4 regions of the Streptomyces sp. NPDC014891 genome follow, and region 2 is predicted to be linked to each of the others. Evidence: riboswitches for the same ligand, from Rfam matches in the RefSeq annotation. Region 2 holds a riboswitch; each other region holds the start of a gene.
What was found. Region 2 has a riboswitch for cobalamin ahead of ACF09E_RS14585 (prenyltransferase/squalene oxidase repeat-containing protein). Riboswitches for the same ligand answer to the same signal wherever they lie in the genome.
Positions count from the first base shown of each region.

Region 1: another riboswitch for cobalamin. It lies ahead of cobN (cobaltochelatase subunit CobN); the one in region 2 lies ahead of ACF09E_RS14585 (prenyltransferase/squalene oxidase repeat-containing protein).
Region 3: another riboswitch for cobalamin. It lies ahead of ACF09E_RS12720 (ABC transporter substrate-binding protein); the one in region 2 lies ahead of ACF09E_RS14585 (prenyltransferase/squalene oxidase repeat-containing protein).
Region 4: another riboswitch for cobalamin. It lies ahead of ACF09E_RS07990 (ABC transporter substrate-binding protein); the one in region 2 lies ahead of ACF09E_RS14585 (prenyltransferase/squalene oxidase repeat-containing protein).

Region 1 is NZ_JBIBWF010000008.1:140,681-144,885, reverse strand. It holds gene cobN (cobaltochelatase subunit CobN) at 1-1,219, opposite strand, end outside; cobalamin riboswitch at 1,259-1,384, opposite strand; gene ACF09E_RS23305 (cobalamin biosynthesis protein CobG) at 1,486-2,790, shown strand; gene ACF09E_RS23300 (precorrin-8X methylmutase) at 2,787-3,440, shown strand; gene cobJ (precorrin-3B C(17)-methyltransferase) at 3,437-4,205, shown strand, end outside.
Region 2 is NZ_JBIBWF010000004.1:600,187-604,391, reverse strand. It holds gene ACF09E_RS14585 (prenyltransferase/squalene oxidase repeat-containing protein) at 1-2,405, opposite strand, end outside; cobalamin riboswitch at 2,516-2,654, opposite strand; cobalamin riboswitch at 2,771-2,847, shown strand; gene ACF09E_RS14580 (hypothetical protein) at 2,984-4,205, shown strand, end outside.
Region 3 is NZ_JBIBWF010000004.1:181,919-186,123, reverse strand. It holds gene ACF09E_RS12725 (FecCD family ABC transporter permease) at 1-664, opposite strand, end outside; gene ACF09E_RS12720 (ABC transporter substrate-binding protein) at 739-1,779, opposite strand; cobalamin riboswitch at 1,865-2,028, opposite strand; gene ACF09E_RS12715 (UBP-type zinc finger domain-containing protein) at 2,821-3,114, opposite strand; gene ACF09E_RS12710 (NEW3 domain-containing protein) at 3,489-4,205, opposite strand, start outside.
Region 4 is NZ_JBIBWF010000002.1:760,731-764,935, reverse strand. It holds gene ACF09E_RS08005 (DUF2017 domain-containing protein) at 1-101, shown strand, start outside; gene ACF09E_RS08000 (amino acid permease) at 467-1,894, shown strand; gene ACF09E_RS07995 (Mov34/MPN/PAD-1 family protein) at 2,018-2,446, shown strand; cobalamin riboswitch at 2,452-2,580, shown strand; gene ACF09E_RS07990 (ABC transporter substrate-binding protein) at 2,618-3,589, shown strand; gene ACF09E_RS07985 (FecCD family ABC transporter permease) at 3,838-4,205, shown strand, end outside.

The DNA of each region.
Region 1 (4,205 bases), on a different contig from region 2:
GCTCCTCCGTCAGCCAGTCCTGGTCGTGGCCGCCGGCCTCGATGAGGGCGTAGATCAGCTCGTCGCCGTCGCCGGAGACCACGCCCGGCAGGTCCGCCTCGGGCCCGAAGTCGTACCCCTCGGCGATCAGCCGGCGCAGCAGCGACACGGCGGAGGCCGGGGTGTCGAGGCCGACGGCGTTGCCGATGCGGGAGTGCTTCGTCGGGTAGGCGGAGAGGACGAGCGCCAGCCTCTTCTCGGCGTTCGGGATGTGCCGGAGGCGGGCGTGCCGCACGGCGATCCCGGCGACACGGGCGGCGCGCTCGGCGTCGGCCACGTAGGCGGGCAGGCCGTCCTCGTCGATCTCCTTGAAGGAGAACGGCACGGTGATCAGGCGCCCGTCGAACTCGGGGACGGCGACCTGTCCGGCGGCGTCCAGCGGGGACAGGCCCTCGTCGTTCTCCTCCCAGGCGGCGCGCGAACCGGTCAGGCACAGGGCCTGGAGGATCGGCACGTCGAGCGCGGCGAGCGCGCCCGCGTCCCAGGCCTCCTCGTCGCCGCCGGCCTGCGCCTCGGCGGGCTTGGTGCCGCCCGCCGCGAGGACGGTGGTGACGATCGCGTCGGCGGTGCGGAGCCTGTCGATCAGCTCCGGTTCGGGGGCGCGCAGGGAGGTCACGTACAGCGGGACGGCCCGCGCACCGGCGTCCTCGATCGCGTCGCACAGGACGCCGACGAAGGCGGTGTTCCCGCTCATGTGGTGGGCGCGGTAGTAGAGCACGGCGACGGTGGGGCCGGTGGTCGCGCGGGCGGTGCGCTCCAGCGGGCCCCAGGTCGGGGCGGCCGCCGGGGACTCGAAGCCGTGACCGGTGAGCAGCACGGTGTCGGAGAGGAAGCGGGCCAGCTGCTCCAGGTTCGCCGGGCCGCCGTGCGCCAGGTAGGCGTGCGCCTCGGTGGCGACGCCGACGGGGACGGTGGACGCCTCCATCAGCTGCGCGTCGGGAGCCTGTTCGCCGCTGAGGACGACCACCGGCTTTCCGGCGGCGCGCACCGCGTCGAGGCCGTCCTCCCAGGAGCGGAGGCCGCCGAGGAGACGGACGACGACGAGGTCGGCCTCGGCCAGGAGGCCGGTCAGGTCGGCGAGGGGGAGACGGGCGGGGTTGGCGAAGCGGTACTCCACCGGACCGCCGGCCGCGCGGGCGCTGAGCAGGTCGGTGTCGGAGTGCGACAGCAGCAGGAGCATGGCGAGCTCAGGCCTTCCTCGGGGTTGTCCGCGCCCCGGGTGGTCGTGTGGACGGCGGGAGTTCCTGACTCACCCGCGGATGCGGGCTCACAGTGGCGGGACCGCGCCGGATTCTCACCGGGCTTCCTCCCCGGGGTCCTGGGACCCCATGCCGATCTGCATCCTAGATCGTGGCGTCGGCGGGCCCCAGGGAGCGGCGGAGTCGACCGGATCACACCCGCTGGTCGACCGGATCACACCCGCTGGTCGGCCGGTTCCCCGTCGGTATGCTCGCCGCCATGCCGCCCACCCCGCCCCCGACGCCCGAACCGGGCGAACCTCGCACAAGGGACCGTGGCGACGCGTGCCCCGGGGCGCTGCGCCTGCACTCCGCCGACGACGGCCGCCTCGCCCGACTCCGGCTTCCCGGAGGGCGCCTGACGGCACATCAGGTCGAGATCCTGGCGGCCGCCGCGGAGCGTCTGGGCGACGGACGGCTCAGCGTCACCTCCCGCGGCAACGCCGAGCTGCGCGGTCTCGGCGACGACTGCGGGGCCGAGCTGGCGGCGCTCCTCGCCGAGGCCGGCCTGCTGCCCTCCCCCAGCCACGAACGCGTCCGGAACATCGTCGCCTCGCCGGCCTCGGGCCTCGACGGACTCGGCGCGGCCGACGTGCAGTTGTGGGCCCGGGAGCTCGACACCCACCTGCTCTCCGCGCCCTGGGCGGCGGCGCTCTCCGGCCGGTTCCTCTTCGTCCTCGACGACGGGCGGGGGGACGTCGCCGGACTCGGCGGCGATGTGACCTTGGTCGCAGTGGGCGGCGGGGAGGCGGAGCTGCACGTCGGCGGGCGGGCCGTCCGGCTCGCGGCCTCCGACGCGCCCGCGGCCGCGCTGGCCGCGGCGGGCGGTTTCCTGGCCGCCGCCGCCGAGGCCGGCACCGGCGCCTGGCGGGTCCGCGAGCTGCCTCCGGGGTACGGCGTGGACCTCGCGGAGTGCGGGGTCGCCGGGGAATCCGTCCCCGCGCCGGCGCTCCCGTACGGCCCTCCCCCCGCGCCCGGCGTCCTCGGGCCCGCCGCCCTGTCGGTGCTCGCCCCGCTCGGCCGGCTCACCGCCGGCCGGCTGCGGGCGCTGCTCCCCGCCGACGAGGTACGGCTCACGCCCTGGCGCGGGGTCGTCGTGGCCGGAACGGACCCCGGGCGGCTGCCCCTGCTCGACGCGGCCGGGCTGATCACCCGCCCCGACTCCCCCTGGGCCGGGGTCACCGCCTGCACCGGACGGCCGGGCTGCGCCAAGTCCCTCGCGGACGTCCGCGAGGACGCGACACCGGGACCGACCCCGGGCCCCGGCTCCGGCTCGGGACCAGCCCCGGGCCCCGGCTCGGGCTCGGAACCGGCCCCGGGATCCGGCTCGCGCCGATCCGGCCCGCCCGTCCTCCCCGTGCACTTCTCCGGGTGCGAGCGGCGCTGCGGACACCCGCACGGCGTCTGGACCGACGTCCTCGCCACCGCCGGCGGCGACTACCTGGTGAACGGCGTTCCCACCCCCCGTACCGCCCTGCCCGAAGCCGTGACCGCGGCCCGCACGACGAGATGAGCGAGAGCAACAGGATGTTCGACTACGAGAAGGACGGGGCGGAGATCTACCGCCGGTCCTTTGCCACGATCCGCGCCGAGGCGGATCTGGCGGGCCTGCCCGCCGACGTCGCCCAGGTGGCGGTCCGGATGATCCACGCCTGCGGCATGACCGACCTCGTACGCGACATCGCCTGGTCGCCGCAGGTCGTCACGCGGGCCCGCGCCGCCCTCCGGGCCGGAGCACCGATCCTCTGCGACGCGCAGATGGTCGCGAGCGGCGTCACCCGGCGGCGGCTGCCCGCCGACAACGACGTGGTCTGCACCCTCTCCGACCCGTCCGTGCCGGCCCTCGCCGCCGAGCTGGGCACCACCCGCTCCGCCGCCGCCCTCGAACTGTGGCGGGACCGCCTCGAAGGCTCGGTCGTCGCCATCGGCAACGCGCCGACCGCCCTCTTCCACCTGCTCCAGATGGTCGCCGACGGCGCCGGGAGGCCCGCCGCCGTCCTCGGCATACCCGTCGGCTTCATCGGCGCCGCCGAGTCCAAGGACGCCCTGGCCGCACAGGACCTCGGCCTCGACTACCTCGTCGTCCGGGGCCGGCGCGGCGGCAGCGCGATGACGGCCGCCGCGATCAACGCGATCGCCCACGAAGCGGAGATCCAGGCATGACCACCGTGACCGGAAAGCTGTACGGCGTCGGCCTCGGGCCCGGCGACCCGGACCTCCTGACCCTCGCCGCGGTGAAGGCGATCGCCGCCGCCGACGTGATCGCGTACCACTCGGCCCGCCACGGCCGTTCCATCGCCCGCTCGATCGCCGCCGAGCACCTCCGCGAGGACCACATCGAGGAGCGGCTGATGTACCCGCTCACCGTGGAGACCACGGACCACCCGGGCGGCTACCGGGGCGCCCTGAACGACTTCTACGAGGAGGCCGCCGCCCGGCTCGCCGCGCACCTCGACGCCGGACGCACCGTCGCGGTCCTCGCCGAGGGCGACCCGCTGTTCTACGGCTCGTACCAGCACATGCACAAGCGGCTCGCCGACCGCTACGACACGACCGTCATCCCCGGCGTGACCTCGGTGTCCGCCGCCGCCGCCCGGCTCGGCGAGCCGCTGTGCGAGGCGGAGGAGGTCCTCACGATCATCCCCGGCACGCTGCCGGAGGACGAGCTGACGGCCCGCCTCGCGGGCACCGACTCGGCGGTCGTGATGAAGCTCGGCCGCACCTTCCCCACCGTGAAGCGGGCCCTGGACCGGGCCGGCCGCCTGGACGACGCCCGGTACGTGGAGCGGGCGTTCATGGCGGGCGAGCGGACCGGTGACCTCGTGGACGTCGACCCGGAGACCGTCCCGTACTTCTCGGTCGCCGTGCTCCCCTCCCGCGTCGACCGCGAGCCCGCCGTACGGGAGCGGGGCGAGGTCGTCGTCGTCG
Region 2 (4,205 bases):
GCGATCTCGTCCTTGTACTTCACGGCGTCCAGCGACAGGCCCTGGACGGCGAGCGCGGCCGAGTTCACCGAGTTGCCGGAGGCGCCGGGGAAGCCCCCGTCGGAGAGCTGCCGGCCGGCCAGCCAGACCAGGGACCGGTCCACGGCGGCCTGCGAGTCGGCGTCGGGCAGCAGATCCAGTGCCATCGCGGCCATCGCCGTGGAGTCGACCTCGATGTCGCTCGGCTCGCCGATGAGGCTGGGCCAGGCGCCGGTCGACGGGTCGCGGAGACTCTTCAGGTACGCGACCGGCTGGGCCGCCGCGCCGCTCTCGCCCGCGCGGATCTGGGCGATGACGCCGAGGGACTGGGAGAAGACCGAGGTCGCGTACGTGTAGTTGCCCTTGCCCGCGCACTTCCGGGGCTCGGCGGGGGTCGCGGCCGCGCAGGTGCCCTTGGCGAGCGCGCCGATCAGGTCCTTGCCGCCGAAGGCGCGGGGATCACGGCCCACGGACTGGGCGAGCACCGCGGTCTTGCCGATGAACCCGCCGCCCGCGTACTTCGTGCCGATCTTCGTCCAGTCGTGGACTCCGCGGCCCGAGGCGTCCTTGCCGCCCTTGTCGAGGAAGTCGACGATGTTGCGCAGGGTGGCGTTGTCGTGTCCGGTGGCGGCGAGCGCGTAGGCGCCGTCGATGGTCATGCCGTAGTCCGCGAAGCGGGGGCTGCCCTCGTAGTACCGGCCCTGGATCAGCCGCTTGTGGTCGGCGAGGTAGGCCGAGCCCTTCTTCAGGTCCGGTCCGTCACCGGCCGGGGGAGCGGTGGGCCCCGTCGTGGGAGGCGTGGTGGGCGGGGTGGTCGGAGGCGTCGTCGGCGGTGTCGTCGGCGGGACGGGCTCCTTCGTCGTGAGCGTCACCAGGTCGCTCTTCGCGCCGGCGATCACCGCCGCGGTCGTGGCGTACAGCAGCGGGTCCGTGGTCCCCTCCTCGAAGGCGAAGCCGCCGCCGGGGAACTGCTGGCGGGAGATCCAGGAGACCCCCGCGTCCGCGTGGCCGCGGTCGCCCAGGGCGCGCAGGGTCTGGGCCACCCAGCCGGTGGCGTAGGCGCTGCCCGGGACGCTGTACGAGGCGGCCGGCCAGGCCCCCGTCTTGAACTGGGCCTTCTTGAGGGAGGAGCGGGCCTTGGTGACCACCGGGGTGTGGCCGCCGGCGCGCTGGAGGGCGAGCGCGACGAGGGCGGTGGACGGTGCCTCGCTCTCGCAGACCTGGCCGTCCAGGATCAGGAAGCTGGGGAAACCGCCGTCGTCGCACTGCAGTTGAGCCAGTCGCGTCACCGACTCGGCGGGCGGGGTGACGCCTCCGTTCAGCAGCGCGATGACGGCCAGGGCCTGGCCCTCGGTCTGTCCGGTCGTGCGGAAGTCGCCCTTGGTCGTGCAGCCGGGCACGGGCTGGGGCGCGTCCGAGCCGCTGAGGCAGACGTTCGCCGTCAGGTCGCCGAGGAGGTCGTGGCCGCCGAAGTCGCGGGGGTCCTTCCCGGTGGCCTCGGCGACGAGGGCGAGGCGGGCGGCGGCGGTGGCGTCCGGCGCCTCGTCCTTGCCGGCCGGGTAGGCGTACGCGTCGGTGTGCTCGGGCCGGCCGAGGAAGGCCGCGATCCGGCGGGCGGTGGGGTGCTCGCTGTCGGTGGCGGCCAGGGCGTAGGACACCTCGGTGGTGGCGAGGTAGTTGGGCGTCGTGTCGCCGTCGTTGACGACGCGCTGCCCGTTGGTCAGCCGGTCGGTGAGCCAGCGGGTCGCGGCGGGCAGGTCGATGGTGCCCGGGGGCACGTTCGGCGCCGGCGGGTCGCTGGGGTTCGGCGGGTCGCCCCCGTCCGCGCGGACGTCGTCGGGCGTGAACGACGGCCTGCCCTTGGTGCCGCCGATGTCCGTGCCGCCGAAGACCCAGGCGTCCACGTCGCCCGGCTTGAGCGTGCGCGACATGGCGCCCAGCGGGCTGTACGTCCACTTCCTCTGGCCGGGGGACGCGATCCAGTACGACCAGTAGGCGGTGGCCTGCGGGGTGAGGACGCAGTCCTCCTGAGCCGGAGTGGGGTACTTCTTCCCGGCGTTGAACGCGCGGTTGCCGATGCGGCAGATGAAGGCGGGGCCGTCGTGGCCGGTGCCCTCGGTGGTGAACCCGCCCGTCTGCAGGAGCTCGTAGCCGGTGGTGGGGGTGGTGTCGCAGCCGCGGACGACCGGCCCGCCCCACTTGCCGAAGTCCACGGCGACGATGGCGCCCTTGGTGCGGGTGCACTTCGCGATCGGGTCGGCGCTCGCCGGCGAGGCCGCCGTGAGGTGGGTCAGACCCGCGCCGAGCGTCAGAAGGGAAGCGGTCAGGGTCGACAAGAGCCGCCGTCTCGCCCTCGACCACCGTCTCGCCTGCTGTTCGGTCCCCACCGCGGCCCTCGTCTCTGCCGGGCGGCCCGCGTGCGTGGCGATGCGCCCCCACACGGCTCTGGTGCCGTGGAGAGGCGGCGACGACCACACCGTAGTCCGCGACGGCGTTCCTCGTACTGAGTTCCAGCCCCAGGCATTCCGACTCACCCGGGACGATCCGGGTCTACGGTTGCGGGTCAGTGCCGGAATTCGACCGGCTTCCCCTGGTGCTGACTGCTTATCGGACGGAGTGCAACACGGATCCGTCAGGGCCGTCAATATGCCGTCCGTCTCACCGGGATCCGGAGCCGCGTCTCCGGGGCCGTCTGCCGTGGTCCTGCTGGCGGTACGGTGATCGTTCGGGTAGCGTCCTGGGCTGCCAAGTGGGGGAATCCGGTGCGAATCCGGAGCTGACGCGCAACGGTGTCGAGGCGGCGGGGGCCGTCTCGGAGCCCGAATGCCCATACGGCGACGCAGTACAGAAGCCGTACCACGCGTTCCGGACGGCGGCTCCCCGGAGATCCCCGGCCGTGCCCCGTCGGGGCGACGCGGGGCATGTGCCGAGCGGCCGGCGTCCGCCGACCTCCAGGAGCAGGCCCATGTCCCTTCCCCGTCCCTCCCGCCGTCTCGCGCTCGCGGTGCCCGCGGCGCTCGGCGCCCTCGCCCTCGGCACGCTGCCCGCCTTCGCGACCTCCACGCCCGCGCAGATAGCCACGTCTAAGACCAACGGCGTCGCCTACCTCAAGTCCCTCCAGGCCGCCGACGGTTCGTACGCCGGCTCCGGTCTCTCCAACGAATGGGCCTTCAGCGCGTTCGCGGCCGCCGGTACGGCCGTCGTCGACGTGGCCCCCGGCGGCGACACCACCAAGAACGCGAGAACCGTCTACCGGAACCTGCTGTCGACGGCCGGCTGGCCGTCGGCGACCCCGGTGGTCACGGACTACGAGCGCGGCACGCTCAACGCCTACGCCGCGGGCATCGACCCGGCCCGCGTCTCCGCCTCGCGCAACCTCGTCGCGGACGTCTACGCGTACTGGCAGACCGCCGAGCCCGGCTACTTCGGCCCGTCCGCGAACTTCAACGGCACCGTCTTCGCCGCCCTCGCGCTGCGCGGCGCGAAGACCCAGGCCGGCGCCGCCCGCATCCCCCAGGCCCTCACCGACACGATCGTCACCCGCCTCCGCGCCAACCAGCACAACGACGGCGGCTGGACCTACCAGAAGGTCGAGGACAACCCCACGGGCCTCGCCTCGGCCGGGGACATCGACATGACCGGCGCGGCGATGGCCGCGCTGTGCGTCTCCGGCGTCCCCAACACCGACACCGACGTCGTGCAGGCCAAGAACTTCCTCAAGGGCAAGCTGGTCGCCTCCTCCGGCGCCTTCAACTCCCTGTACGGCGTCAACACCAGCTCCAACGGCTGGGCCGTCGCGGGCCTGAACGCCTGCGGCATCAACCCGCAGTCGGCCGACTTCACCACGGTCCCCGGCAAGACGCCGGTCGACTTCCTCCTCGCCAACCAGTACAACCCGGCTGGCGGCTTCAAGTACAAGCCCGCCGACACCACGCCCTCCGCCTACTCCTCGATCGACGCCCTGCGCGCGGTCGCCGGCGGCGGCTTCACCGCCGCGCCGCCGGTCCCGACGACCCCGGGCGCCCCCCAGTGGGTCGCCCAGCCCACCTTCACGGCGGGCACCGCGACCAAGCTGGCCCTGACCGTCGACGACGGCGCCGGGAACCTCAAGGTGTGCTCGGTCTCGTTCACGCCCACGGGGACGACCACGACGCTCGGCGACGTCCTCGCCGCCGCGACGAGCGCCG
Region 3 (4,205 bases), 420 kb from region 2:
CGCCGCAGACGACGAGTCCGACGGCGAGGACGGCGGCACACACACCGACGTCCGTCCAGTCCGCCCCGGCGAGGGAGCCGAGCAGCCAGAACAGGACCCCGCGGGTGGTTTCGGCGTCGGCTGCGGTCATCACGACGAACGAGGTGAGGGCGGAGAAGAGCTGCATCGCCGCCACCCCGGCCAGCACGACGCGGTCGGTCGACCCGCCCAGCGTGTGGCTGAGGACAAGCACCAGGGCGAAGGAGCAGAGCGCGCCGAGGAACGCGCCCCCGGTCACGGAGAGCAGGCCCCCGCCGGCGCCGAGGACGATGACGGCCACCGCACCGGTCGAGGCCCCGGAGGAGACGCCGAGGACGAACGGGTCGGCGAGCGGGTTGCGCAGCAGCGACTGGAGGACCGCGCCGCAGACCGCGAGTCCGGCGCCGCACACGGCCGCGAGGAGGGTACGCGGCAGCCTCAGCTCCCAGACGATGCCGTCGCGGATCGCGCTCAGCCCGGACGGGCTCCCGCCGAGGCGGGCGGCCACGACGGACCAGGAGTCCGAGACGCGGATGTCGGCCGGACCGATCGTGAGGGCGACGGCGACCGATGCGCACAGCAGGACGACCCCGCCGACCGCGGCCACCGGCGCGAGGGCCCGGGACGAGCGGGCGGAGGCACGCACCGGCCGGCCCACCGCGACGGGCCGGTCTGCCTGATCCCGGTCCGGCGGGTCCGCCGTCTCCAGCCCCGGCCGGGTCACTTCGCGAGACCGTACGTCTTGAGCGCGGCGGAGACCTTCTCGATGCCCTCGACCGTGCGGATGGTGGGGTTCATGGCCTGACCGCTGAGGATCACGTACCGCCTGTTCCGCACCGCCGTCATGTTCCGGGTGACCGCGTGCGACTCCAGGAACTCGATCTTCTTCGCGGCGCTCTCCGCCGACTGCGCCCGGCGGGTCAGATCGGCGATCACCAGCACGTCGGGATCGCGGTCGGCGACGGTCTCCCAGTTGATCTGCGGCCACTCCTCCTTCGTGTCGTCGAAGACGTTCTTCACACCGAGCGCCCCGCTGACGATGCCGGGAGCGCCGCAGCAGCCGGCCATGTACGGTCCCTGCGAGTCGGAGAACCAGTAGAGGACGGACGCGTCGCCGAAGTCCGCGCCGGCCGTGGCCTTCCCGACCCGGGCCCGGAGCTCGCCCACGAGCTTCTCCCCGCGCTCCGGCACACCGAAGACGCGGGCGAGGTCCCTGATCTCCCCGTACACGGTGTCCATGGTCAGTGGACTCGTCCGCACACCGTCGCCACCGCCGCCGTTGTCCTTGCCGACGCAGTCGCCGGGGGAGAGGTAGGTGGGCACGCCGAGCTTCGTGAACCGCTCCCGCGGGGCCACGCCGCCCTTGCCGAGGGTGTACAGGAAGGACGCGCTGACGAAGTCCGGTTCGACGTCGAGGACCTTCTCGAAGGACGGGTAGCGGTCGGCGAGCCGGGGCACGGTCGCGTTCGCCTTCTCCAGCCCGCCGAGGACCGGATCGGTCCAGGTGGCGGTGCCCACCATGCGGTCGGCGAGGCCGAGGGAGAGCAGGATCTCGGCCGATCCCTGGTCCAGGGCGACAGCCCGGCGGGGGACGTGGTCGATCTCGACCCGCTGTCCGCAGTTGTCCAGACGGACGGGATGGCCGGGGCCCGCCTGCTTCGCCTCGGGCGCGTCCGCCCTGGTGGTGCCGCCGCAGCCGGAGACGAGGGCGGCGGCGGCCACGAGCAGCACGGCGGCACGGAAACGGGGGGCGAGGGGCACAGGAGGAGTCCTTCTGCGTCAGGGCTCATGCGCGGAGCCTGTCGTACGGTGCTTCCCGGACGACGGCACGCCGTCCGGGGCGCCAGCAGGTCTTCGGACTCGGGGTCGTCCGGACGGAACGCCTTCCCGGGCCCGTCGGGACCCAGTGGCCGCTGCTCCGCCCGTCACCCTCACCGCTGCGCGTCAGCTCCGGATTCCCACCGGATTCCCTGACCCGCGCACATATCGTGTCGATACGTACAGGGGTACGACTGGCCCGGGCAAACTACCACAGGGCGATCTTGGGCCCGGAGGGCCGCCCGCCGGAAGGAATCCCAGGTGAGGGCCGTCTGGTCGCCGCTCTCGCCTGCGAACGGCCGGCCGGTGGATCGCGACCCGGCAGCCGCAGAACGGAAGCGCGTACCTCCGCACGCCCGTGCCGCCGCCCGGGTGCACCTGCCCTCGTGGGCGCATGAGAAGGATCTCTCCGGGCAGCCGAGTGGGGGAGGAGAACAGCATCCCTCCCTACCCGGTAAGGCGGTGTGATCATGGGAAGCGACGTACGGACCGGCCGTCCGAATCTGCCGGACCCGTCGGATCCGGAACTGGCGCCCCCCACGCGTCCTGTCCCTCCCGGCCCGACGGGGCCACCGCCGGAGCCCGGTCGCGAGCCCTGGCACGCGGGGACGACGGAACTGGGCACACCGCCGCCCGATCCGGTGCCTCCGAGCCCCACCCCGGTCCCCGGCCCTGGTCCCGGCCCGCAGCCGGGGCCGGTCCCCGGCCCGGTGCCCACGCCCGGCGGGCCCGACCCGGTACCCCCGACTCCGCCGCAGCCCGGTCCGGACCCCCAGCCGGGCGATCCGCGCCCGGAGCCCGGCCCGCACCCCGGGCCCCTGCCCGGGCCCGTACCGGCACCGGGCCCGGCTTTCTGACGGCTCACGCCGCCTCGGCGAACGGCATCGCGCCGGGGCGGCCCCGGGCACGCCCGGGCGTACGCGGGGCGGTACGACCGTGCGAGGGCGCCGCGTACGCCCGCCGGGTCGCCCGTCCGCGGGCGGTTCAACGCACGAGGTAGACCTCGTCCTCGTAACACCAGGCCCAGTCCTCGTCCGCGGACAGCGTCAGCGCGACCGGATGCCCGGTCCTTTCGTGATGCCGGTACGCGTGCCGCCCAGGCGAGCTGTCACAGCAACCGACGTGTCCGCACGTCGCGCACCAGAGCAGCCGCCGCCAACTCCCACCCGAGGACAGGCAATCGGCGCATGCCTCGGCCGGCGCATCCGGCGCTAGAGGGAGAGCCGCGACATGGTCGCAGGCGCGCCCGCCCTCCGGTCGGCCCCCGTCGTACGCCACGGCCCACGAAGGCCGAGGCGCGTCGAGAGGCCGGTCGGGCCGTGCGTCATCGTCGGATCGGTCCATCGCCCGATTCTCCCGCACCCGAGAGAAAGAAGCCCTGCCGAGCCCCCCGGCCCCAGGGTCCGCCCACCGCGGTACACGGTCGTTCGGAAGGCGGTGAGACGGTCGGCGGGCGCTGGAAGGGGATCCGGGGTTCGTTCGCTTCACGACGACGGCCCGTACGGCGCAACCGCCTGCATCTACGTCGCAGTGAGGCCCCTGGAGACGCGCACCGACATCGGTGGTGCCGGAGGGCCGTCCGCCGGACGTCGGCCGCCCCCGGACCGAAAGGCACGGGGGCGGCCGAGCGGAGCGTGGTCACGCGAGGGACATCAGGGGGCGATGGCCATGTCGAAGACATGGATGCCGCTGTTGTCCGGCAGGACGACGAAGTCGACCTGCTTCGCCGCGTCGAGGGGGATGGAGTGGGCGAACACGCGGTAGGCGATACCGGCGTTCCCGTACCCGCTCGGGCGGTTCCGGCCGTCGGACGACGCGACCAGCGTCGCGCCGTGCGCATCGGCGGGGGAGAAGGACCAGTTGGGGAAGCCGAAGGAACCCTTGGCGGAGGTCCCGTCCCGGTAGTAGACGGTGGCCGTTCCCGCCGCACCGCTTCCGACGCCCGACCCGAGGAAGACGAGCCGGCTGCCCTGCCCGCTCAGCGTGACCGCCTGTCCGGCACTCGCCACGTTGTCCTTCGTGCCGCTCGGCACGTCCGGCCAGGTCAGCTTCGCGCCCAGCGCGCTCACGGACGCGCCGCGGGTCAGGCCGACGGCCGCGAGCTTCTGGGCGGAGAAGCTGTTGCCCTCGCCGTCGTAGTCGCCGGGCGCGGTGTCGGACTCGTCGGTGACGGCGACCCCGTTGTAGGCGGCCTTGAGATCGGCCAGCGGCTCGCCCGTGCGCTGGGACAGCGTGCCGGTGGCGGAGCCGGCACCGTCACCGCCCTTGTACGTCGCGGCAGCGGTGAACGTACGGATCGCGAACCCCGGTCGCTGCTCCGGAACCTGGATCCTGAACTCGGTGACGACGGACTGGCCGGCGGACAGGGC
Region 4 (4,205 bases), on a different contig from region 2:
TGTACCGGCTGCCGGACTCCGACCCGCGCAAGCCGATGGTGATGGCGTACCTCTGGCTGGGGGCGCTCCAGGAGTCCCTCGTCGAGACCCTCCTGCCGTAACGGGCCCGCCGGCCGACCGGCCGCGTCGCGCCCGGACGCCCCCGCGACACGCCCAGGCGGCGGCGTGTTCGCTCAGCGGACGCTCAAATCCGGATAACGAATGCGTTATCAGAGCGTCCGCTTTGGCGTCTTGAGTCCCCTTCGCCCGGCGCTTCCCGTGACGTGCGCCACACGTGATTCCCTCGATCGCGCCGGACCGCGTGATAAATCTTCACGACCGCTCGGGGACGCCACCCCTGTTCCCGAGGGCGCTTCGTCCGGCTGACCGCCGGTGGCACTCCATCCACATCCGGGGGGATCAGGATCTGATCCGCGGCAGACGCACTCGTAGTCGCGCGGATCAGCATGGAGAAAGGCGCACCACCATGACCTCTGTGCAGGTCGACAAGCAGCACGACGGCACCGACGGGGCCGTGGACGGCGGCGAGGGCTACCAGCGCGGCCTCGGCGCCCGGCAGATCCAGATGATCGCGATCGGCGGTGCCATCGGCACCGGCCTCTTCCTCGGCGCCGGCAAGGCCATCGCCAAGGCGGGCCCCAGCCTGATCCTCGCGTACGCCATCGCGGGCCTGGTCATCTTCTTCATCATGCGCGCCCTCGGCGAGCTCCTCATGTACCGCCCCGTGTCCGGCTCCTTCGCGGAGTACGCACGCGAGTTCGTCGGCCCCTTCTGGGGCTTCGTGACCGGCTGGACGTACTGGCTCTTCTGGGTCGTCACCGGCATCACCGAAGTCACCGCCGCGGCCACCTATATGACGTACTGGTGGGACATCCCGCAGTGGATCTCCGCGCTGGTCTTCACCGTGATCCTCTACGGCGCCAACCTGATCTCCGTGAAGCTCTTCGGCGAGCTGGAGTTCTGGTTCTCCATGGTCAAGGTCACCGCCATCATCGGCATGATCCTGATCTGCGCCGGCATCCTCACCGTCGGCTTCTCCGACGCCGGGGACACCGCCTCCGTGACCCACCTGTGGGACCAGGGCGGTTTCTTCCCCACCGGCATCGGCAACACGCTGATGACCCTGCAGATCGTCATGTTCGCCTTCCTCGCCGTCGAGCTGGTCGGCGTCACCGCCGGCGAGTCCAAGGATCCGAAGACCGTCCTGCCCAAGGCCATCAACACCGTGCCGTGGCGCATCGCCGTCTTCTACGTCGGCGCGCTGATCATGATCCTGTCGGTCGTCCCGTGGACCGAGTTCCAGCCGGGCGTCTCCCCGTTCGTCGCCGCCTTCGAGAAGATGGGCCTCGGCGTCGGCGCCGCCATCGTCAACTTCGTGGTGCTGACCGCGGCCCTCTCCTCCTGCAACTCGGGCATGTACTCCACCGGCCGCATGCTGCGCGACCTCGCGCTCAACGGCCAGGGCCCCAAGGTCTTCACGAAGCTCACCAAGAGCGGCACCCCGCTGCTCGGCCTGACCTTCTCGGCCTCGCTCATGCTGGTCGGCGTCTGGATCAACTACGTCGCCCCCGGCAAGGCCTTCGAGTACGTCGTCTCCTTCGCCACCATCTCCGGCATGTGGGCCTGGATCATGATCCTGGTCTGCCAGATCCGCTACCGCGCCAAGGCGAACCGCGGCGAGCTCCCCCAGTCCGCCTTCAAGGCCCCGGGAGCCCCGTACACCAGCTGGTTCGCGCTCCTCTTCATCGGCATGGTCATCGTCATGATGGGCATCGACGAGGGCGCCCGCGTCTCCCTGTACGCGGCCCCGGTCTGGGGTCTCATCCTGGGCGTCTCCTACCTGGTCCTGAAGTCCCGCAACCCCGAGGGCGCCGCCTTCGCCAAGCGGTCCTGACCGGACCCCGCGGGCGGTCGCCCCGGGCCGTCCCCAAGCGGCCCTGACCACGACCGTCTCGGCATACGGGCCGTTCCGTACCACTCCCCGGTACGGAACGGCCCGTCGGCTTATCCTGTCGGCATGCTGACCATCACCCGGGCCCTGTACGACCAGATCGTGGAACACTCCCGCGCGGACCACCCCGACGAGGCCTGCGGCGTGGTCGCGGGACCGGTCGGCACCGGCCGCCCCGAGCGGTTCATCCCGATGCTCAACGCCGCGCGCTCGCCCACCTTCTACGAGTTCGACTCCGCGGACCTGCTCAAGCTCTACCGCGAGATGGACGACCGGGACGAGGAGCCCGTCATCGTCTACCACTCGCACACCGCGACCGAGGCCTACCCGTCCCGCACGGACATCTCGTACGCCAACGAGCCCCAGGCCCACTACGTCCTCGTGTCCACCGCCGACACCGACGGCGCCGGACCCTTCCAGTTCCGCTCCTTCACCATCGTCGAGGGCGTCGTGACCGAGGAAGAGGTCGAGGTCGTCGAGGAGTACGCCGCCTGAGACACTGACCGGGACCAACGGGCGGCAGGACCCAGGAAGCCGGTGCGAATCCGGCACGGTCCCGCCACTGTGACCGCCTTCCCCGAGGGGAGGCGGAAGCCAGGAACTGACCTGCCGCCTTCTCACCACCGATCGGGGACGTGGAAATCCCCGGAGGAGGCACGTTCCGCCATGTCCAGGCACCGCCGCACCCTGCTGCCCGCCGTCCTCCTGCTCCCGCTGCTCGCCGCCTGCTCGGCGCCCGCGGAGCAGGCTCCCGACGCCGGGGCCGCCCCCGGATTCCCGTACACCGTCACCAACTGCGGTGTGAAGACGACCTTCACGGCCCCGCCGAAGCGGGCGGTCACCATGAACCAGCACGTCACCGAGGTCATGCTCGCCCTCGGCCTGGAGAAGTCGCTCGTCGGCACCGCCTACCTCGACGACACGGTCCTCCCCGCCTACAAGAAGGCGTACGACTCCGTCCCGGTCCTCGCGAAGGAGTACCCCTCCAAGGAGGCCCTGCTCGCCGCGAACCCCGACTTCGTCTACGGCGGCTACTCCTCCGCCTTCGCGAGCAAGGACGGCCGGAGCCGCGACGACCTGAAGCGCGCGGGCATCTCCACCCGCCTCAACACCGAGTACTGCCCCTCCGGTTCGCCCTCCGTGGACGACCTCTACCGCGAAGTCGAGGAGGTCGGGCGGACGTTCGGCGTCCCCGACCGGGCCACGACCTGGGTCCGCGAGGCGCGGACCACCGTCGCCGCCACCGAGAAGCGGCTCAAGGGCACCGCGCCGGTCTCCGTCTTCGTCTACGACAGCGGCGACAAGACCGCCTTCACCGCCGGCGGCAAGGGCATCGGCAACGAGCTCATCACCCGCGCCGGCGGCCGGAACGTCTTCGCCGACCTCGACAAGGCCTTCGGCGACGCCACCTGGGAGCAGGTCGTCGCCCGCAAGCCCGAGGTCGTCGTCATCTACGACTACGGCTCCACCACCGTCGAGCAGAAGAAGCAGCGGCTCCTCGACGACCCGGCCCTCAAGGACGTCCCGGCGATCAAGAACCGCCGGTTCGCCGTGATGCCGCTCTCCGACACCGTCCTCGGCGTCCGCGTCCCCGCGGCCGTCGACAAGCTGGCCGCCCAGCTCCACCCGGCCCGATGAGCGCGGGGCCCGCCCGCGCGGCGAGCACACCGGAAGACCCGCCGCAGCCCCTGCCGCCGACCCCGGCCCCCACCGAGCGACGGAGTGCCCCCACGACGGGGCCGACGCGACCGGGTGGTCCCGCCTCCGTGGCGGCCGGGTCCCGCTCGTCCGCCGAGTTCGGGCCTGCCCGGCCAGCCCGCCCCGGCGCGCCCGAGAAGGGCCCGGCCGGGAAGCCCCCGGCCGGCAAGGCCCCGCCCGGCAAGGCCCTGGCCGGGAAGGCCCTCCCCGGGAAGGCCCCCGCCGGCGGGCGTCTGCGGTACGCGGTCGTCGTCACCGGACTCGTCCTCGCCCTGGCCGCCGCCGCGATCGCCTCGCTCGCCCTCGGCTCCGTCCGCATCCCGCCCGGCCAGGTCCTCGACGTCCTCACCGGACGCGCCGCCGACCCCTCCCCGTTCCGGACGATCGTCCTCGACGTCCGGCTGCCCCGGGTCCTGCTCGGCGTGGTCGTCGGCGCCGGACTCGCCGTCGTCGGCGCCGTCCTCCAGGCCCTGGTCCGCAACCGGCTCGCCGACCCGTTCCTCCTCGGCATCTCCTCCGGCGCCTCCGCCGGCGCCGTCCTCGTCCTGGTCGCCGG